2 regions of the Bacillus spongicola genome follow, and region 2 is predicted to be linked to the other one. Evidence: riboswitches for the same ligand, from Rfam matches in the RefSeq annotation. Region 2 holds a riboswitch; the other holds the start of a gene.
What was found. A riboswitch is a leader RNA that binds a small molecule or an ion and turns the genes downstream of it on or off. The one in region 2 is predicted to bind cyclic di-GMP.
Positions count from the first base shown of each region.

Region 1: linked by a shared signal. The riboswitch ahead of U8D43_RS20915 (cache domain-containing protein) and the one ahead of U8D43_RS03425 (EAL domain-containing protein) in region 2 are both predicted to bind cyclic di-GMP.

Region 1 covers NZ_JAYKTS010000006.1:167,424-172,486, forward strand. Annotated here, with positions in the region: gene U8D43_RS06635 (hypothetical protein) at 1-270, shown strand, start outside; gene U8D43_RS06640 (cold-shock protein) at 789-989, shown strand; gene U8D43_RS20910 (methyl-accepting chemotaxis protein) at 1,108-1,698, opposite strand; partial or broken gene U8D43_RS20915 (cache domain-containing protein) at 2,065-2,778, opposite strand; cyclic di-GMP riboswitch class I at 2,838-2,920, opposite strand; partial or broken gene U8D43_RS20920 (HAMP domain-containing protein) at 3,184-3,942, shown strand; gene U8D43_RS20925 (methyl-accepting chemotaxis protein) at 3,937-4,902, shown strand.
Region 2 covers NZ_JAYKTS010000003.1:200,116-205,178, forward strand. Annotated here, with positions in the region: gene U8D43_RS03415 (glycosyl hydrolase family 18 protein) at 1-963, shown strand, start outside; gene U8D43_RS03420 (ATP-binding protein) at 1,023-2,099, opposite strand; cyclic di-GMP riboswitch class I at 2,339-2,428, shown strand; gene U8D43_RS03425 (EAL domain-containing protein) at 2,620-3,366, shown strand; gene U8D43_RS03430 (GGDEF domain-containing protein) at 3,419-4,072, shown strand; gene U8D43_RS03435 (EAL domain-containing protein) at 4,385-5,063, shown strand, end outside.

The DNA.
Region 1 (5,063 bases), on a different contig from region 2:
ATCGTGAAAATCATTGATACTCCACATGAACGTACTTTGGTTCAGGATATTCTTGAAAGACAACGCTGGTCTAATAATAATGGGTTAGTTATCGGAATGGATTTTATCATGAATGAATATGAAATCTCTATCCATCAAAATCAGACTTTGTCGATTTATCGATATCAAGCAAGTCAAGAAAAAGTAGCCAGATTGTACGGGGAGGAGGCACGACAGTTCTATTACTTGATTACAGGAGGGGCATTGGAAGCGGAAGTTGGATTGTATTAAAAATCGTCTGTCTTCTACTAAATTCTTACTAAGTCAATTAGCTAGGACAGTTTTTTGAGGATAGGCTGAAGAATTTTTCATTAGGAAAAGAGCACGAAGTCATACAAGTCAAAGGATTCCTTCTTATTCAAAAAGCCACAATCTTTGCGAAAACAGCCTATTTAAAAGAAAACTAAAGTTCAACCTTTAAACTGACAAATTTTTCTACCGATGACTTTCGCTTGTAACTAGGACAAATAGTCGAGACTGCTATAAACCTATAGTAGTATCAACTTTTATAGTAGGGAAAGCAGAATCGTCAGTAGTGCGGATGCGAAAATTGTTGAAAATTAACTAGTTATGTCAAACGAAATTCTAGTATGCTAGAACACTTGCTATTTGAAAATCTATCTGTTATCCTTATTAGTAATTATTTTTGTTCGGTAGATATGGGAAGAAAATGATACTTTTCGCCTGGATATCATTTAGAGCAAGAATAGTAATACATTGTGTGTAACACGCACTAGGAGGCAACAAATATGGAAAACGGTAAAGTAAAATGGTTTAATGCAGAAAAAGGATTCGGCTTCATCGAAGTTGAAGGTGGAGAAGACGTATTCGTACATTTCTCAGCTATCCAAGGCGAAGGTTTCAAAACTCTTGAAGAAGGTCAAGAAGTATCTTTCGAAGTAGAACAAGGCGCACGCGGACCACAAGCTGCTAACGTTCAAAAAGCATAATTAGCCTTTGCAAAAACAGACTCCTATTTAAGGAGTCTGTTTTATTTTTAAGTAGAAATTAAAGAGTTGATAGAAGAAGGGAGGTACTAAGTGCCTCCCTCTTTTTTTATGTACTCTTCTACTCAATATGGAATTGATCAACAATTGAACGTAATTCTTGAGCCATTGCGGTCAACGTTTGGGTGGAAGAGCTGATTTGTTCCATAGAAGAAGTCATTTCTTCTTGACTTGCTGACACTTGAACAGTAGAGGCTGCCGTTTCCCTCACCATTTGGGCCATGCCTTGTGTGTGCCGAGCGACTGTTTCAGATTCTGAGGCAATTTGGTCAATAGAGAAAAGGATAGTCTTAAAATTATCTGTGAATAAAGTGAATACCTTTGAAATATTGGTGAATGTCTCGGCTGTTTGATGGACAACATTTAAGCCACGATCAACGGCATGTGAAGACGAGTTAACCGAAGAGCTGACAGTGCTTATTTCATTCGTAACGGTATGAAGGATGCTTGCGATTTCACCAGAAGAATTTTTGGCTTGCTCGGCTAATCGGCGGACTTCATCAGCCACGACAGCAAATCCCTTCCCATGCTCTCCTGCACGAGCAGCCTCGATTGCTGCGTTTAGTGCGAGAAGATTCGTTTGTTCAGAAATTTCTTCAATTTGACGTGTGACAACCGCAATATTTTGTGAGTGATGTTCTAGGTTGTCCATTATCTTTTCTGTATCTTTTATGGTGGTTGGTATACTATACATTTCTGTTGACACTTGTTGGACGGATTGATGTCCACTCTCGACTTGTTGCTTCGATTCAATGGAATAGGAATTTGTTTCATTGATCTTCTCTTTTATTTGCTGGATTGTTTCGTTAGTCGATAGAATCGTTGAATGATTTGCGTCTGAAAGCTTTGTTTGTGCTTCTGCACTTGAAGAAATATCTTGAATGTTAACCATGATATTGTCAGCGACTACTGTATTTTCTTCAGCACTTGCCATCAGCTCTTCTGACGATTGTAATAGTTTATCAGAGGAATTTTGGATGGTTTTTGTAATGATATGGAAATGACTAGTCATTTCATTAAAAATTATTTTCATTTGCCCGATTTCGTCATTTGAGTGAACCGGAAGCCAGACCGTTAAATCCCCTTCTTTAAAACGATTCATTCCGGACGTTAGCTGATTAAACGGTCTCAAGATATAGTAGGTAACGGGAATGATGATAATGAATGTTAGGATAACTACAATAATGGTTATAAGTATTAGCGTTTTGAAAATATTCGTAGCAGGCTGCATAATATCGTGTAGGTAACTCCCCACTCCTAGAACCCAACCGTTCGGAAGCTCCTTGAAGGCAATCACCTTCTTGCCGCCATCCCAATCATATTCAATAAATCCTGTCTTCTTAGTTACCATCTCTTCAACAAAGCTGTGTTGAATTAAACTGGTTCCGATTGTATCAGGATTAGGGTGATGAATAACATTTCCGGCTTCATCTAATATAAATGCATATCCAGTCATCCCATTTGGTTCGTAGTATTTTTCTTTTATGCCGCTAACGAGCTTTGCGATAGTGGTTTGATTTTCATTGCCTGAATTTATCGTTTCAGTGTAATTGGATAGGGTGTCTGCTTGTAAGCCCACCATATAGTTTAGGTCTGTAAATGTTAAGTCCTTTATGCCGCCATAGGTTTGTTTGTAGCTAATCCAGGTCGTGATGATAAGCGGAATGACGGTAAAAAATAAAACTAGTAAAATGATCTTTCTTCTAAATTTTAAATTCATAAAAAATTTCATGCGGACCACCAATAAAATAGAAAAAAATGCCTATAGGAATGAAGGCAACACAGTAAATGTGAAGCAGCTGGCTGGCGTTCCAATTAGAGTAGCCCCTATAGCTTTGCGTCCCAACCTTTCGATTGGTTTGCCCTTAAAATGTAAATGTAGGGGTATTTTAACATATAAAATTTTTTTGCCTGATTATTAGAATATTCTTTTTGTTTGATTCAAGCTATATGTGTCTATTTGCTAAAACCATGTAAGTGAAAAGATAGAATTTCCACGATATAACGCGAAATTTTTGTTTTTTTATAAAAAATTCTGAACATCTGCCTGAATATCAGCTAAAATAAAGATAACATCAATATCGCTGGAGAATTGGGGGAGTTTAAGGTGAAGAAATTCAAAAAGCTTCGAATCAACATGAGCATAAGGAAGAAAATTATAACGGGATTTATTATTATTTTATTTTTAATGCTAGTCGGAAATGCTTTCAATCTTATGCAAATGAATCGAGTGAGTACGTCGGTCAATTCAATGACGGAAAATGAATTTCCTGCAATTGAATCAGTCCTAGAAATTAAGGGGGCGCATGAATTAACCTATGGTATTTTACTTGAATATACAAATGCATTACGAGCCAATCATAATGTAGATATGAAGAAATTTTCAGGACAATTAGAAGAAAATAAGAAGCGTTTTGATGAGTTATATGATCATTATCAACAATATATTGATAATGAGAAAGAACAGCAATTATTTTCTAATCTTACCGCGCATCGAGATAAGTCGATTACAATTGTAGATCAGGTTCTTAACCAAGGGGAATATAACATGATTACGATTAATCGCTTACAACAAGAAGCGCAAATCACCATCACGAGCATTGAAGCAAATATCGCCAAAATTGTTGAAATCAATGAAAACTCAATCGTTTCTTCAAAGGAAGCAGTTTCAACAAGTTTTCAACAAGCGAGAACCAATACGATGTTCTTTATGGTTTTAGCCACCATAGCTGGAATTGTTATTGTCATTATCATGACAAGACTCATTGCTACGCCGATTAGAAGAGTGACTAGAGTATTGAAGGAAGTAGCTGCTGGAAATTTGGCAGTGGATAAAATAAATATTAAAAATCGTGACGAAATTGGAGAGATGGTGACCTCCTTAAATCGAATGGTTGAAGATTTAAATGGAACCATTTCGACGGTTCGTTCAGCTACTCACCAAGTGGCAGCTTCAGGAGAAGAATTTAATGCGAGTGCGGATCAAACCGTGAAAGCTACCGATCATCTGTCAGCATTAGCTCAAAATTCAGCTGCAGGAGCCGAGCAACAGTTACAAAGCATCAATGATGTCTCGGTTGCAGTGAATCAATTGTCAACAGGTATCAATGAGATCGCTTCAAAAGCTTCTGAGATGTCTCAGCGTACTGAAGAATCGATACGATCTACTCAAAAAGGCTCAGCTAATGTTGAAAATGTAGTAAAGCAAATGAATTTAATTTCAAAAAATGTCGATGACACGTCACAAATCATCGAGATATTAGGTGTGAAGTCTTCGGAGATTGGGAGTATAACAGAGGTCATTACAACCATTGCGGATCAAACGAATTTGCTCGCCCTAAATGCAGCGATTGAAGCGGCGAGAGCAGGGGAGCATGGGAAAGGTTTTGCCGTTGTTGCGGATGAGGTAAGAAAATTAGCAGAAGGTTCACGTAATGCAGCGGAAAAGATCACAAATATGATTGAAAATATTCAAGCTGAGACGAAAAAGGCCATTTTGTCCATGAATGCTGGGACAGAACAGGTGGAACACGGTATTACTTTTTCAAAACAAGTAGATCAGGCTTTTGCACTTATCGATCATTCCATCACAGATGTTTCAACAAGAGTAGAGGAGGTATCTGCAGCCGTTTTGCAAATGACAATGGTAAGCGAGCATATTGTTGATTCAATTAATAATGTGAAAGAAATAGCTGAGACAAGCGTTCAAGCGAGTCAAGAAAGCTCGGCCGGAAGTCAAGAACAGCTTGCGGCTATGGAAGAAATTTCTTCATCTGCACATTCTTTATCTGATTTAGCTGAAGAGTTGCAACAAACGATTGATGTTTTTCAGATGAGACAAAAAACTCAGCATTAATGCTGAGTTTTTTTGTAGGAATCTATTCGTTTATTTCATGGGATTAGAATACGATTAAGCAATCAAACCAGAGAAAGTAAAATTGGAAGGAAGAGTGGGTTTTCCTGAAATGTTCCATATGAGAGAGAGTATATTCACCATCACAAAAGCTTTTTAGGATA
Region 2 (5,063 bases):
ACAGATACTCCTGTCATTCTTGGATTTTATACGAAATACTATGAAGATGATGAAAAGTCATTAAATTCCTTATCAAACTATTATTCTTATATGAATGCAGTAGCTACCGCTACGTTCGAGGTTAACAATATGGGGGAAATTCTCGGAGAAATACCAACGGAGGGGTTAGCACTTGCAAAACAACATGAAGTAAAGCGATTCGCGACCATTCAAAATGGCTTCGATCCAGATTTAGCTCACACGATTTTAGCCAGTAATGAGAAAAGTAGTATGTTGATTCAAGAGCTTGTAAAATTAACAAAGGAAAATGGCTATACCGGAGTGAATGTAGATTTTGAAAAAATGAATCCAAGTGATCGTCTGTTATACACAGAATTTATAGCGAATCTCTCTCTATCATTAGAAAAAGAACAGATAGATCTTATGATTTCCGTCCCTGCAAAAACAGGTGACTTTCCTGATAATGAGTGGATAGGAACATTTGATTACCATGAACTAGGAAAAAATGCTGATTATATCCAATTGATGACTTATGATGAGCATGGCACCTGGGGAGAGCCAGGACCAGTAGCGGGAGTAAATTGGATGACAGATGTGCTCGACTACGCTGCCACACATATTGATTCTGAAAAGCTTTTATTGGGTATTCCTTCTTATGGTTATGATTGGAATTTAACGCTGGGAGCAGACCACAAAGCAGTTTCCCAAGCGGAAGTAGAGAACCTGCTTCTTGAAAAAAATTTAGCAGTACAGTGGGATGATCCCTCGCAATCACCATATGTTCATTATCAAGATGAACAGGAACAAATTCATGTTATTTGGTTTGAAAACAACCAAAGTATCTCTGAAAAGGTGCATCTTGTTAAAAAATATAAATTAGCCGGAATTTCCATGTGGAGAATGGGATTAGAACAAGAATCCTTTTGGCAAAGTATTGAAGAAACGTTAGAGCAATTTAATTAATGTGAATAGGATTTGTATTTGTTATTTTAAGAGGAACCTCCTATTTTGTATAAGTGCCCTCAATTTGTTTCACCATATTCAGAGGGGACGTTTTTGACTGTTGGTAGAGTAAGAGTCACTTTAGTGCCAAGGTTTTCTTTGCTTTCTACTAGAATATGCCCTTGATGGTATTCAATAATCCTTTTGCAAACCATTAAACCCAAACCTGTTCCTTTTTCTTTAGTCGTATAAAAAGGCTCAAAAAGCTTTTTTTGTCGTTCCAATGAGATTCCGGTTCCCCCATCTTGAATTTTGATCGTATACCAGTGCTCGTCAACTTTTTTTAAAGAAATGTGAATATCTCTTTTAGTTTCAAGTGATGCGTCAATGGCATTTTGAAGGAGATTGATTAGTACCTGCTTAATTTGATTACCATCACACTCACCTTCAATCGAGCTGTCAATCGCTGCTGTAATCGAAATGCCTTTTAGCATGGCCTCTGGTTTTATTAAATTGAGGACACCGTATAGTAAATTAGAAAGATTATGTTTGCAAATCTTAATGTTTTCGTGCGGTTTTGCAATCATCATAAATTCGTTCACGATACTATTAATTCTATCTAATTCATCTAGCATAATTTCTACGTATTGTTTCAGGTGATCTTCTTGCACCTCTTTTTGAATCATCTGTGTAAATCCTTTTAAAGAGGTAAGTGGGTTACGGATCTCATGTGCGATACCGGCTGCTAATTCGCCTACCATAGCTAGTTTCTCTGTCTTTTTGATTCTTTCTTCGTTTTGCTTCTCTTTGGTAATATCAATCGCAGTACCAATCACTTCAACTACTCTATTGTTTTTTTTATAGGGAGTTAAGGTTGCCATATAATAAATATCATTTATATGCCCTTCATAATTGGTCACTGATCCAGACCAGGCCTCCTCATAAATAGCTGATTTTTGTTCAGCTTGAGGATGAGGAATAATGTCATCAAGGGATTTCCCTAAGATAAGTTCTGGAGATAGATTCATCTTTTCTAATAATTTCCCTTCACAAAATGTGTGAATAAATCGATTCTCTTTTTTAATGAATTTAAATACAAATCCATTTTGAAATGGAATAAAATCGTAATAATCAATAGTTGATTTAGGAAACTTCATGTGAATTTTCACCCCGTTCATAAATTAGACTAAGAATGTCTATAAACATTCGACTAAAAACTAGTTTATTCCTTCAATTTTCTATTTTTTGTGAATGTGTTGGGTGGTTAAATAAATTGAATGATAAGTATCAAACTGAAGATCTGAGGTTATTTTATAGAAAAAATTGGTTATTTTTTACGAGTTAGTATGTAAATGTAACGGAAGTTGTGGTAGAATTATCCTAGTAATCAATAGAATATGTACGTGGGCAAACTAATTGAAAGATTAGGACGCAAAGCTAAAGGGGCTAATGCTGTGAAAGATAGCAATGCCAGCCAGTTGCGAGTATAAGGATTTTATTTGTACTGCTGCCCTTAAAAATGGGCAGCTTTTTTTGATGTATTAGTATGGTCAACTTCGAGAACATTGGGTAGAACCTATGAGGCTATTAGCAGTCCGTTATGTGATTCAGACGGCAGTCCACTCTCAACTTATATAATACTCTTGAATAGAGGGGAAGGAGAGACAAGAAATATTTATGATGAATATTCCGATTGAAAAAGTGATAAGAGAGCGGCTGTTTACACATGTCTTTCAGCCAGTGCACTTAGTTCATACAGGTGAAATTATTGGGTATGAGAGTTTAATTAGGTGTGGGTTTTTTTCATCCCCGCAACATTTATTTCAGAAAGCATTAGAGGAAGGGTTGTTGTTTGAGCTAGATTGTGCATCTATGCTTGAAGCAATGAGGGTCTATAAAAACCACTACAAAGATGAACTGATATACCCTAGACTATCTGTCAATGTTTATCCCTCAACACTGACCAATCCGCTATTCCAGGAGTTCTTAGATTCTGTTATTTCAGAAGTTAAATATCCATTAAATCGAATTGTGTTTGAAATTAGCGAAGCGGCGACCACCGAGTGTTTTGAGGTATTAAATGATCGGATTGTCTATTTAAAGAATGTAGGTGCTTTAGTAGCATTGGATGATTTAGGAAAGGGACAATCTACGATTCGGACTGTCATTGAGTTAGAACCAAGTATTATCAAGTTAGATCGATATTTTGGAAAGAACCTAGCAAACCACGCACGAAAACAACATTTTTTGAAAAGCCTCGTTTATTTTTTAGCAAATGATCATATAGTTCTCGAAGGGATTGAAACAGAAGCCGATTTAGCATTTGCTCGAAAAATAGGCGTCCATTTTGGTCAAGGTTACTATTTAGGTAAACCCCATAATGTCGAGAACTGTGAGTCATTTCCTTTGAATTTTCTACCTTAACTATCATGAGAAAATTACTTCCAAGAAGCAAATAATTATGGAAGATTAGGTGATGAATGCAATGAATTGGCATGGTCGTATTTGGGTGATAGGCTCCATTACAGGGTTTGGTTCGTTGTTTATCATAATAAGGTATCTGACTTATAAGAATATCTATTTTTCCGGAATAGCGGATTATTTTCTTCTCGCAATGTTCTTTTTACTATGTACCTTAGGCTTTCTTTTAGGGTATTATTTTGACAAATATCGGTATGTTGCTCACATGGACGTACTGACTAATCTAAGGAATCGTTATTTCTTAACGAAGGCCTTTGAGAGACGAAAAAAGAGTCAAATTTCGTTTTTTCTTCAGTTTATTGATTTAGATGATTTTAAGAGAGTTAACGATGTTTATGGTCATCAAGTAGGAGATGAAGCGCTCATATCGATCGCAAGCACGCTCAGGAAATATTTTCAGAAGGGAGATGTTGTTTGCAGATGGGGGGGAGATGAATTTGTAGTTTTAACCTCCGAGAAGCAACCAAATCTACAAAAAGCGATAACGAATGAATTGAAAACACTTTTGCCGAATGAAACCATCTCTCTCTCAATCGGAATAGTGAGTTATCCTGCTGACGGTGAATCACTCCAAGAGTTAGTGAGAACGGCTGATAAAAAAATGTACACAAATAAAATAGACAAAAAACGGTACGCAGCATGTGAGTGATAAGAGGGAAATATCAAAAAAATTTTAGGATAATAAAAAGAGGCTGTTTTCGCAAAGGTTGTGGCTTTTCGTATCAGTTAATCATCTGTGATATAGCTTTGTTTCGGGCATCATTTCGTCTGTGTTTAATAGAAATCAACAATGAAATGGAGGATTTACTCAAAAATCAGATGAAATAGCCACAATGTATACGAAAAGAGTCTACCAAAAGAATACTATAGTAGATTGTATGATATATTTATTTATAGGAAAATAGAATCAGTATTAACATACCTTCATAATTGTACATAAGTCACGATTTTAAGGAGACCTATGAATATTTTTGATTTTTTTCAAGAAGATGTTATCTATCATGAATATCAACCATTATTTAGTTTAGATAGTGGAAATGAATTGTATGCTGTAGAAGCTCTCCTGCGCAATGCTTCAAATGTCAATCCGGAGAGTGTTTTTCAATCTGCGATACGAGCGAATATTTTATATAAGCTGGATACGCTTTCGATTCAAAAAGCGGTAGAATCTTTTTTGGACTCAAGTACATCTACTTGTAAATTGTTCCTAAATATATACATCACAACCATTTTGCATCCTAATTTCTTGCGTTTCTTTCAAAGCTTATTGCAACCACACCCGGACTTAGCTCATCGATTGGTATTAGAAGTGAATGAATCGAGTGCGGAAGAAATGTGGAATAATCCTTTACTCAAACAAAAATTGAATGAATTACGCCAGGTAGGAATTATGTTTGCAATCGATGATTTTGGACAAGGCTCTTCATCCATCAAAAAAGCCATTGAATATGAGCCAGAATGTATCAAGCTAGACCGCTATTTTGCTATCGATTTAGCTAAGGATGAACGAAAACAGCGCTTTTTATCTATGTTTAAATCCTTTTATGAAAAGGATACCATTCTCGTTTTAGAAGGAATTGAGACAAAAGAAGATTTGCTTGTTGCCCAGCAACTTGGAATAGATATAGGGCAAGGATATT